DNA from 3 places in the Massilia sp. GER05 genome. Region 3 is predicted to be linked to each of the others. Evidence: predicted binding sites of a transcription regulator. Region 3 holds the regulator's gene; each other region holds the start of a gene.
What was found. Region 3 encodes FNR, which switches genes on or off when oxygen is low (the NO sensors DNR and NnrR bind a similar motif). Its sites were predicted from a motif close to TTGATNNNNATCAA; they were not measured.

Region 1 (3,276 bases), 2.9 Mb from region 3:
GCCACGAATACGCAGCTGTACGGCCTCGACCTGATGAGCAATCCGTATTTCCGCACGCAGCTCGCGCAGTCGCGCGACGACGGCAAGTTGCGCGCGTCCGGCCGGCCGATCGCGGCGGTGTCGGCGCCCAACGACAACCACCTCGGCATGCGCCTGCCGGTGTACCGGCACAGCCCCCTGCTGGCCGGCGCGGAACAACGGCGCGCGGCCTATCTCGGCTCGCTCGGGATCGCGTTCAGCCTGCCCAAGCTGCTGCACGGGGTGATGGACGAGATGCCGATTCCCGGCGTGCGCATGACGCTGTTCGACGTCGGCCCGCGCGAGGTGATCGGGCACGATACGACGACCTGGCCCAAGGTGCTGTTCGACAGCCATGGCACGGCCGCCAATCCCACGCCGCCGCTCGACGGCGGCGATGACGTGTTCACGGCCACGCTGCCGCTCGATTTCAACGGGCGTCCATGGCAAACCACGTACAGCGTGCCGAAAGCCCGCCTGCGCACGCATTTCGACGTCTATTATCCGAAGCTGATGATGGCGTTCGGCTTCATCGGCTCCGTCCTGCTGTACGCCCTGCTGCACATCCTGACCTCGTCGCGCCGCGCCGCCCTCGAACTGGCGCAGGAGATGACGAGCGAGCTGCGCGAGAGCCAGACCAGGCTGCAGCTGTCGCACCAGAAGCTCAGGCGCCTGGCCGACCACGCGTACCAGATCAAGGAACTGGAGCGCAAGCGCATCGCGCGCGAGATCCACGACGACCTCGGCCAGAGCCTGCTCGCGCTGCGCATCGAAGCCGAACTGCTGGCCGGACGCACGCAGGGCACGCACAACCACCTGAACACACGCGCCCGTTCCACGCTGCAACAGATCGACACGACGATCAAGAGCGTGCGCCAGATCATCAACGACCTGCGTCCGACCGTGCTCGACCTGGGGCTGTCGGCGGCCGTCGAATGGCAGGTGAACCAGTTCCAGAAGCGCACGGGCATCCAGTGCGAGATCCGCGACGACCACGGCGAGATCGCCCTGCCCGACCATTGCGCGACAGCCTTCTTCCGCATCCTGCAGGAATCGCTCACGAACATCGTCCGCCATGCCAACGCGACCCATGTGAAGGTGGAGCTGCGCCTGAACGGCGGCTGGCTGTCGCTGACGGTACGCGACAACGGCTGCGGCCTGCCGCCCGGCGGACGCAACAAGTATGAGTCGTTCGGCCTGGTGGGCATCGAGGAGCGCATCGTGATCCTCGGCGGCACCTGCGCCGTCTTCAGCGAACCGGGCGGCGGCACGACCGTGATCGTGTCGGCGCCCGTCATCGGCGGGTCGGAACCCGCCGCTCCCCTGCAGCAGGAACACGGCCCGGGTTCGGCCGTCGTCTAAACACTTCCTTCGCAACGACCAGCGCCGCCCAACCGGGCGACGCCTCGTCACGCCTGTTCCCCGCGGGTATCGCAACTTCATAAGAAAGAAATTGCATAGCCGCTTCAACAACAAATGTTGTTTCTTTGACAAATATCAATATCTCATCAGATTGCCTGAATTACATTGACTACGTGTAAGGCGCGCCCACGAATCGACCCACTCGCTGGCAGATGTCATCACGAACCTTGAGGAATTACTGTCCAGCGCTGGCCCGACAAGCCAACACGACCACAACTAGGGAAGCAGTCACAACGCAATCTTCAACAACCAATGAGGATGACCAACATGAACGCCAACGACCTGTTTAACGCCGTAATGCAACTCGACCTGGAACCGATCAAGACGAAGTTGATGCACGTGGAGTCTGGCGAAGGCTGGAGCCTGGACAAGGCCAATGCCGTCGAAAAGGAATACCGGCGCTTCCTGTGCCTGATGAAGATGTATCCCGACGAGTCCATCGCGCCCCTGGTCGACGTGGACACGTTCTGGCACTACCACATCCTCGACACGATGAAGTACGCGGTCGACTGCGAGCAGGCTTTCGGCTACTTCGTCCACCATTACCCGTACGTCGGCATGCGCGGTGGCGACGACGCACAGTTCCGCATCGACAGCGGCGAGCGCATGCAGAGCCTGTACGAAGCGACGTTCGGCGAAGCCTATCCGGTGGCGGACGCGGCGCCGGTGGAAGCGTCCGGCACGGCCTATTGCGCCGGTCCGTGGGACAAGCAGGGCGCGCAGGCCGCCGCCCGCGGCGAGACCGCCTACTGCGCCGGTCCGTGGGACAAACCCCGCGCCCGCGCCGCCGCCGGCGCCGGTACGGCCTACTGCGCCGGCCCGTGGGACAAGCACGCCAGCACCGCCTACTGCGCGGGTCCGTGGGACAAGCCGCATGCCCATGGCGCCGCCCAGGCCACGACCGCCTACTGCGCCGGCCCGTGGGACAAGCACGCCGCCACCGCCTACTGCGCGGGCCCGTGGAAACAGGAGGGCGCACGGACCGGGAACAATGCCGCCACCGCGTACTGCGCCGGGCCATGGAAACCGGCCACCGCGACGTCGCCGCTGAACGTGTGAAGTACCGCCGGGGAGCGCGTTCCTCGTACGCACTCCCCGCGCCTACCCATTGCCCGCTCCGGAACAGGCGCGGGCCTTTTTCTTTTGAGATAATTCTGCCAGTGAACAACTCTTCGAATGACTAGGTGTCGCACCGCATCCGAGACGAGTAAGTTGCAAATTACAAACTTTGTGTCGCCGAACGCGATTCGGCCGCACGCCTCTGGGAAGATTATGCAGGCCGTTCTGAGGGACGCATTTTCCGTTAACCGGTTTTCGTTCTGGACCGGCGCACTGGTGTCGACGCTCGTCGGCAGCGCCCTGTACGTGATGACCCAGCGGTCGATCGAAACGAATGCCCAGGAACGGTTCATCAACCATGCCAAATATGCGCAAAGCGTCATCAACGTGCGCATCAAGTCCTATACCGACCTGCTGCGCGCGACCGGAAGCCTGATCCATAGCACCGACATCCTGAGCCACCGCAAACTTCACGAATACGTGCTCGGGTTGGACCTCGCCAACAACTTCCCGGCGGTCGATTCGATCAATTTTGCGCTGTACGTCACGGACGACAGGCGCCAGCCCTTCCTCAGCGACCTGCGCGAGGAAATGGGAGGGCACATCCACGCCGCGGCGCCGCTGGACATCGTGCCGCCGGGGCAGCGCGACGCCTATCTGATCATCAGTTATATCGAGCCGGACCAGTCGGGCCCGGGCCATTACGGCATCGACCTGATGGCCAACCGTTATTTCAGCAAGCAATTGGCCGAGTCGCGCGACAACGGCACGGTCTAC
Region 2 (3,276 bases), 3.4 Mb from region 3:
CGAGCGTTCGCGCGCGACGCCCCAGGCGCCGGTGAAACCATCGCGTTTCTGGAAGCCCGCGGGCCACTCGCCGCTCGCCTTGTGCGCGGCGGCGCCGAGGCCGATGGTTTCCAGCGTGGGCAGCGACATCGGCTTGCCCGCATCCGCGGCCCACTTCGCGATATGGCCGAGGGTGTTGGCGCCCGCGTCGCCGTATTTGTCGGCGTCGGGCAAGGCGCCCAGGCCGAAAGAGTCCAGCAGGAGGATGAATGCGCGTGACATAAGTTATCCCTGTTCCCGTCGCCCCTGCGAAGGCAGGGGCCCAATTTTGTACGCGTTATCGAAACGCACGCAGAACTTGGGTCCCCGCCTTCGCGGGGACGACGCATCAATTAAGCGGTTTTACCCAGTCGTTCAATAAACCCGTGGATCAGCGTAACCATATCCTTGGCCGCAATCGCAGCATACTTCAGGGTCTGCTCGTGCGACAGCGGGAACGGGGTCAGGCCTTCGGCCAGGTTCGTGATGGCGGACATGCCCGCGACCTTCAGGCCGCAATGACGGGCCGAGATCACTTCCGGCACGACCGACATGCCGACGACGTCCGCACCCAGCGCCTTGAACGCGCGGATCTCGGCGGCCGTCTCGAAGTTCGGGCCCGGGCAGGCGAGGTACACGCCTTCGTTCACGGTAATGTTCTTCTCGGCCGCCGTGGCCTTGATCAGGTCGCGCATGTCGGCATCGTACGCATTGGCCATGCTGAAGAAGCGCGGGCCGAAGCGGTCGTCGTTCGGGCCGGCCATCGGGCTGCCCGGCAGCAGGTTGATGTGGTCCGTCAGCACGACGACGCTGCCCGCATCCACTTCCGGACGCAGCGAGCCGGCGGCGTTCGTCACGAACAGCAGCTCGCAGCCGATCAGTTTGAAGGTGCGCACGGCCGACGTCATCACGGCCGGGCCGTAACCTTCATAGAAGTGGCCGCGGCCCTTCATGCACACGACCGGCACACCGGCGAGCATACCCAGGACCAGTTCCCCCGCGTGGCCGTGCACGGTGCTGATCGGGAAGCCCGGCAGGTCGGCGTAGCTGATCGATACCGCATCCTCCATCTGCTCGGCCAGCACGCCGAGGCCGGAACCGAGGATCAGGGCCACGCGCGGCGTGAAGCCCGGCTTGCGGGCGCGGATGACGTCGGCGGCTTCGAAAGGAGTGTTGCTGAAGGAGTGAGTAGTCATTGTCGCGGTCCGGTCGAGAATCGGGCAGAGGGATGCACCAAATATGCCAACTATGCATGAACCCCGATTGTGTTGGCAAATACCATTTTTCTGGCAGATTTATATCTTGCGGGAATAAATTCGCGCTAGACTCCGATCATGCATATGCCCGCGTTGACCTTGGGCAAACATATGTTTAAGATGAAAAACAAAAGTTTAATCCAACCGTCATCGTGACAGAACCGTCGAAGAAACAACATCTCTACGAGGCCATCCGCGCGAATCCTTTCATTTCGCAGCAGGAGCTCGCCAACCAGCTCGGACTGTCGCGCTCCGCGGTCGCCGGCTATATCGCGGGTTTGATCCGCGAGCGCAAGCTGCTCGGGCGCGCCTACGTGCTGCCGGACCGCCGTCCCGTCGTGTGCGTGGGCGCGGCGAACCTCGACCGCAAGCTGCGCTCGACGGCGCCGATCGCCCTGCGCACGTCGAACCCGGCCAGCCAGAGCGAATCGTTCGGCGGCGTGGCGCGCAACATCGCCGAGAATCTCGCCCGGCTGGGCACGACGGTCGCGCTGCTGACCGCGATCGGCGCGGATTCCTCCGGCGCCGCCCTGCTCGACCACGCGGACAGCATCGGCATCGACGTGCGCGGCGCGCTGCGCCTGGACGGCTGCTGCAGCGGCACGTACACGGCCGTGCTGGACCGCGATGGCGAGATGGTCGTCGCGCTGGCCGACATGGCGCTGTATGACCGCATGGAGCCGGCGTTCGTCGACGCGCGCCAGGCGCAGCTCGCGGGCGCCGCGCTCGTCGTCGCGGACCTGAACCTGCCGCGCGACACCGTCGCCGCCCTCGCCCACCAGGCGCGCCGCAACGCGACGCCGCTCGTCCTTGTCGCGGTATCCGAACCGAAGATGGCGCGCCTGCCCGACGACCTGTCCGGCGTGCGCCTGCTGATCCTCAACGCCGGCGAACTGGCGGCGCGGGTCGGGCGTCCCCTGGTCGACGACGCCGCACTCGCGGCGGCCATCCGCGCAGTGCAGGCCCAGGGTGCGCAAGACCTGATCGTCACGCGCGGCGCGCGCGGCGTCCTCGTCACCGCGGGCGACGGCATCGTCGACCTGGCCGCGCCGCCGGTCGACGTCGTCGACGTGACGGGCGCCGGCGATGCGTTCGCCGCCGCCATTTGCTGGTCGCTCGTGCAGGACAGGGGTGACAACGGCGCCGACGACCTCGTACTGGCGTGCCGCCGCGGCCTGCATTTGTCGGCCCTCACCCTGGGCGTGCCCGAGACCGTCCATCCCGGCCTGGGGCCGGACAGCCTCGCCACCGAATTCCTTCCGCTTTCACAGGACTGAACATGCAAGCCTTCCTCCAGTTTTCCCCCGAAGTGCAAGCCGCGCGCGCGGCGGGCAAACCCGTCGTCGCGCTCGAGTCGACGATCATCTCGCACGGCATGCCGTACCCGCAGAACGTGCAGACGGCACGCGAGGTCGAGCAGGTGATCCGCGACGCCGGCGCGGTACCGGCCACCATCGCCCTCATCGACGGCCGCATCTGCGTGGGCCTGGCCGACGACCAGCTCGAACAACTGGGCAACGCGCAGGATGCGCTGAAAGTGAGCCGGCGCGACCTCGCGTACGTGCTGGCCGAGAAGAAGTTGGGCGCGACGACGGTCGCCGCGACGATGATCTGCGCGGCGCTGGCCGGCATCGAAGTCTTCGTCACGGGCGGCATCGGCGGCGTGCACCGCGGCGCGGAGACGAGCTTCGACATCTCCGCCGACCTGCAGGAACTGGCGCGCACGAACGTCGCCGTCGTGTGCGCGGGGGTGAAGTCGATCCTCGACATCGGCCTCACGCTGGAATACCTGGAGACGCACGGCGTGCCGGTGGTGAGCGTCGGCCAGCCCGGCTTCCCCGCGTTCTTCACGCGCGAATCGGGCTTCCATGCCGACTTCCAGCTCGACACGCCGGAACAGCAGGCCCGCTTCATCCGCACCAAGTGGCAGCTGGGCCTGACGGGCGGCGTCGTCGTCAGCAATCCGGTCCCAACGGAATCGGCGATGAAGAACGACGAGATC
Region 3 (3,276 bases):
CGACGACGCCTGCGACGATCCGGTAGAAATTCGCGTCGGCACTCCCCGCGATGTCGGCCAGGCAGGCCGCATACCACGGCCGGACATGCGTTTCGAAAAAGTGTTTTTGCACGGCCAGGCCACGCGGCGGCATGCCGGGTCCGCCCTGGATCAATACGCGCATCGTCTCGCACAGCGTGCCCAGGTGGTCTTCGAACTCGCCCACGCCTGGCGCCCGCGCGAGACGCAGGCGCGCGAGGTCGTGGCGCAGGTCGGCCAGCGGCGCATCGTTCAGGTGGCCCGTGAGGTAGAAGGAACCGTACGGATTCAGCGGCGGCGTGCCGGTGCTGATGAACATGGCCGAGAATTCATCGGCCGCGGCGGCCGCATCGACGACGGTGGCGGCCTGGGTCAGCTTCAGCCAGGCGTCCTCGAGAGCGAATTCGCCGGCGGCGCCGATCGGGTCCGCGGCGGCCAGTGCCGCGAGCAGTGCGTCGTCGGGCGGGGCCAGCAGCAGGCGTGCGAACAGCGCGTAGAAATCGGCGCGGGCCTGGTCCTCGTCGGCCAGCGGCGCAGCGACGGCTCTCTCCACGCCGTCATGCAAATCGGATGAAGCAGAACGCTGTTCGACGGACATGGTTCTCCCGTTGGCAAATATTCATGGGAAGTGTAATCCTTGACAACGCAAAGGCGCGCACGCTTGACGTCCACGCGACACTTCGTTGGCCAGGCAACCAACGTCGGGACAAATTCCCTCGTTGCAGTCGGGCTGCACGTCTATAATCGAGACATCACCCGAAGGTACTTGCCATGATTGCCGCTGATACCACGTCCGCATCCCCCATCAACGTCACCGCACTCAAGTCCAGTTGCGCGGCCTGCAGCATGCACCAGCTGTGCCTGCCAATGGGGCTGGAAGACGCGGACATCGACCGCCTGGATCGGATCATCGGCAAGCGCCGCCGCCTGGAGCGCGACGAACCGCTGTACAAGATGGGCGAGCCGTTCCGCAACCTGTACGCCGTGCGCTTCGGCCACTTCAAGACGTACCAGATCAACGCGGCCGGCGAGGCGCAGATCACGGGCTTCCAGATGGCCGGCGAGCTGCTCGGCATGGACGCCATCAGCGCCGACCGCCACCACTGCGACGCCGTCGCACTGGAAGACAGCGAAGTGTGCGAAATCCCGTTCGGGAACCTGCAGGACCTGTTCGGCCAGGTGCCGGCGCTGCTGCGCCACTTCCACCGCATCATGAGCCAGGAAATCACGCGCGAACAGAACGTCATGCTCCTGCTGGGGAACATGCGCGCCGAGCAGCGCTTCGCCGTCTTCCTCATCAACCTCTCGGCCCGCTACGCGGCGCGCGGCTATTCGTCCACGCGCTTCCAGCTGCGCATGTCGCGCGAAGACATCGGCAACTACCTGGGCCTGACCATCGAAAGCATCAGCCGCCTGCTGTCCCGTTTTAAAAAGCTGGGGCTCGTGCAGGTCGACAAGCGCGAGGTCGAGCTGCTCGAACCGGCGCGCCTGAAGGCGATGGCGGCCGGGACGGAGCAGTGCAGTCCGATGGCCTGACCTTTCGGTAGTTCCCGGTCTCCGCGTCCGCATCGACAATGCGGGCAAAGGAGATCCCCCATGCATATCAAGTCAATCCCCGCCGCCATGCTGCTGGCCGCGGGCACCGTCCACGCGCAAGACGGCGCCGTGCAGATCTACGGCCGCCTCAACGTCGCCCTCGAACACGCGGCGGCGTCCTCCGGCCCCGGCCTCACGCGCCTCGTGAACAACCGCTCCGTGCTGGGTTTCCGCGGCGGCGAAGACCTGGGCGGCGGCCTGAAAGCCATCTTCCAGGTCGAAGGCACGCTGTCGCCCGACACGGGCACCGGCGCCCTCGCCGCACGCGATACCCGCGTGGGCCTCGCCGGCACGTGGGGCACGCTGTTCGCGGGCCACTGGACGACGGCCTACAACAGCGCCACGTCCGGCCTCGACCCGTTCTATCCGACGACGGCCGGCTACATGAGCATCATGGGCAATGGATCCGCGGGGGACGCGGACAACGTCAGCGACAAGTCGTCGTTCGACCGGCGCCAGTCCAATTCGATTCACTACTGGAGCCCGTCCTGGCACGGTCTGTCGCTGCGGGTGACGCACGGCCTGAACGAAGAAAAGCCGGCAAGCGGCGCGCAGCCGTCGCTGACGTCGGCCGCCGCGATCTACGAACGGGGCCCGTGGTATGCCGTACTGGCGGGCGAACGCCACCACGAGTACCAGGGACCGGGCCTGGACGACACCGGCGCGAAGGCCGCCCTCGCCTACCAGTTCCCGCAGACCCGCATCGCCGTCGTCGCCGAACGTTTGAAATACGGGACGGGCGCCGGCGAGCTGGCGCGCAATGCCGTGTACCTGTCCGTGTCGCACCAGATGGGACCGCACGGCATCCGCATCGGCATTGCGCGCGCGGGCGACGCGAGCGGGCCGGCCGGCACGCGCATCGGCTTCGTGCGCGCCGGCGCGGGCACCGGCGCCACGCATGCGACGCTCGGCTACGATTACACGCTCAGCAAGCGCAGCAGCCTGTACGCGTACACGACGCGCCTGGACAACCGCGCGAACGGGGTCTACGACTTCGCGATCAACGGTCTGGGTGCCACGCCGGGCGCGACGCTTAAGGCGTACGTGCTCGGCATGCGTCACAACTTCTGATCACACGTATCGTTCCAGCGTGATGACGCGTGGATCGGCATACACGGCCTTGATGCGCGTATCGTCATTGGCCGCCGTGATGTCGACCCAGGACATGAAGAACGACCACGGCGCGCCGCCCTCGAGGCTGCTGTCGATGTCCGGCATCGGGCCGTTCTCGGTCATCGCGATGAGCTTCGCGCCGTTGCTGAGCGCATAGGCCTTGTCGAACTCCGTCTTGTTGTTAATGTAGACGAAGTTGCCGGGGTAGGAATCGATGCCGACGAGATCGACCTTGTCGTTCCCCGGATACCACGCCACGTCGTCGCCGCACCAGCACCACAGCAGATTGTGCAGGCCGTGGTAATTCACGAGGCGGTCGTACATCATGTCCCACAACTGCTTGTACACGGTGCTGCCTTTCGCGCTCCACCAGAACCAACTGCCGCCGGCTTCGTGCAAGGGCCGCCAGATGATGGGGACGCCGGCATCGCGCAGCTTCGCGAGCTGGACGGCGATCGCGTCGATGTCGCGCAGGGTGTCCGCATATTCCGGCGTCCCCTTCCTCACGGCCCGGGATGCATCGAAGGTCGTGAACTCGGTGTAGAACGT

Region 1: ACL58G_RS28335 (glycine-rich domain-containing protein) is a predicted target of FNR. The motif match lies at 1,506-1,519, and genes of this name have one in related genera.
Region 2: ACL58G_RS30385 (carbohydrate kinase) is a predicted target of FNR. The motif match lies at 1,368-1,381, and genes of this name have one in related genera.

The regions. Positions count from the first base shown of each region.
Region 1 is NZ_CP178858.1:6,411,048-6,414,323, forward strand. Features, by position in the region: gene ACL58G_RS28330 (CHASE domain-containing protein) at 1-1,380, shown strand, start outside; gene ACL58G_RS28335 (glycine-rich domain-containing protein) at 1,708-2,499, shown strand; gene ACL58G_RS28340 (CHASE domain-containing protein) at 2,713-3,276, shown strand, end outside.
Region 2 is NZ_CP178858.1:6,902,025-6,905,300, forward strand. Features, by position in the region: gene ACL58G_RS30375 (phosphopentomutase) at 1-261, opposite strand, end outside; gene xapA (xanthosine phosphorylase) at 372-1,214, opposite strand; gene ACL58G_RS30385 (carbohydrate kinase) at 1,427-2,551, shown strand; gene ACL58G_RS30390 (pseudouridine-5'-phosphate glycosidase) at 2,554-3,276, shown strand, end outside.
Region 3 is NZ_CP178858.1:3,526,332-3,529,607, reverse strand. Features, by position in the region: gene ACL58G_RS15895 (TorD/DmsD family molecular chaperone) at 1-571, opposite strand, end outside; gene fnr (fumarate/nitrate reduction transcriptional regulator Fnr) at 790-1,554, shown strand; gene ACL58G_RS15885 (porin) at 1,615-2,685, shown strand; gene ACL58G_RS15880 (glycosyl hydrolase) at 2,686-3,276, opposite strand, start outside.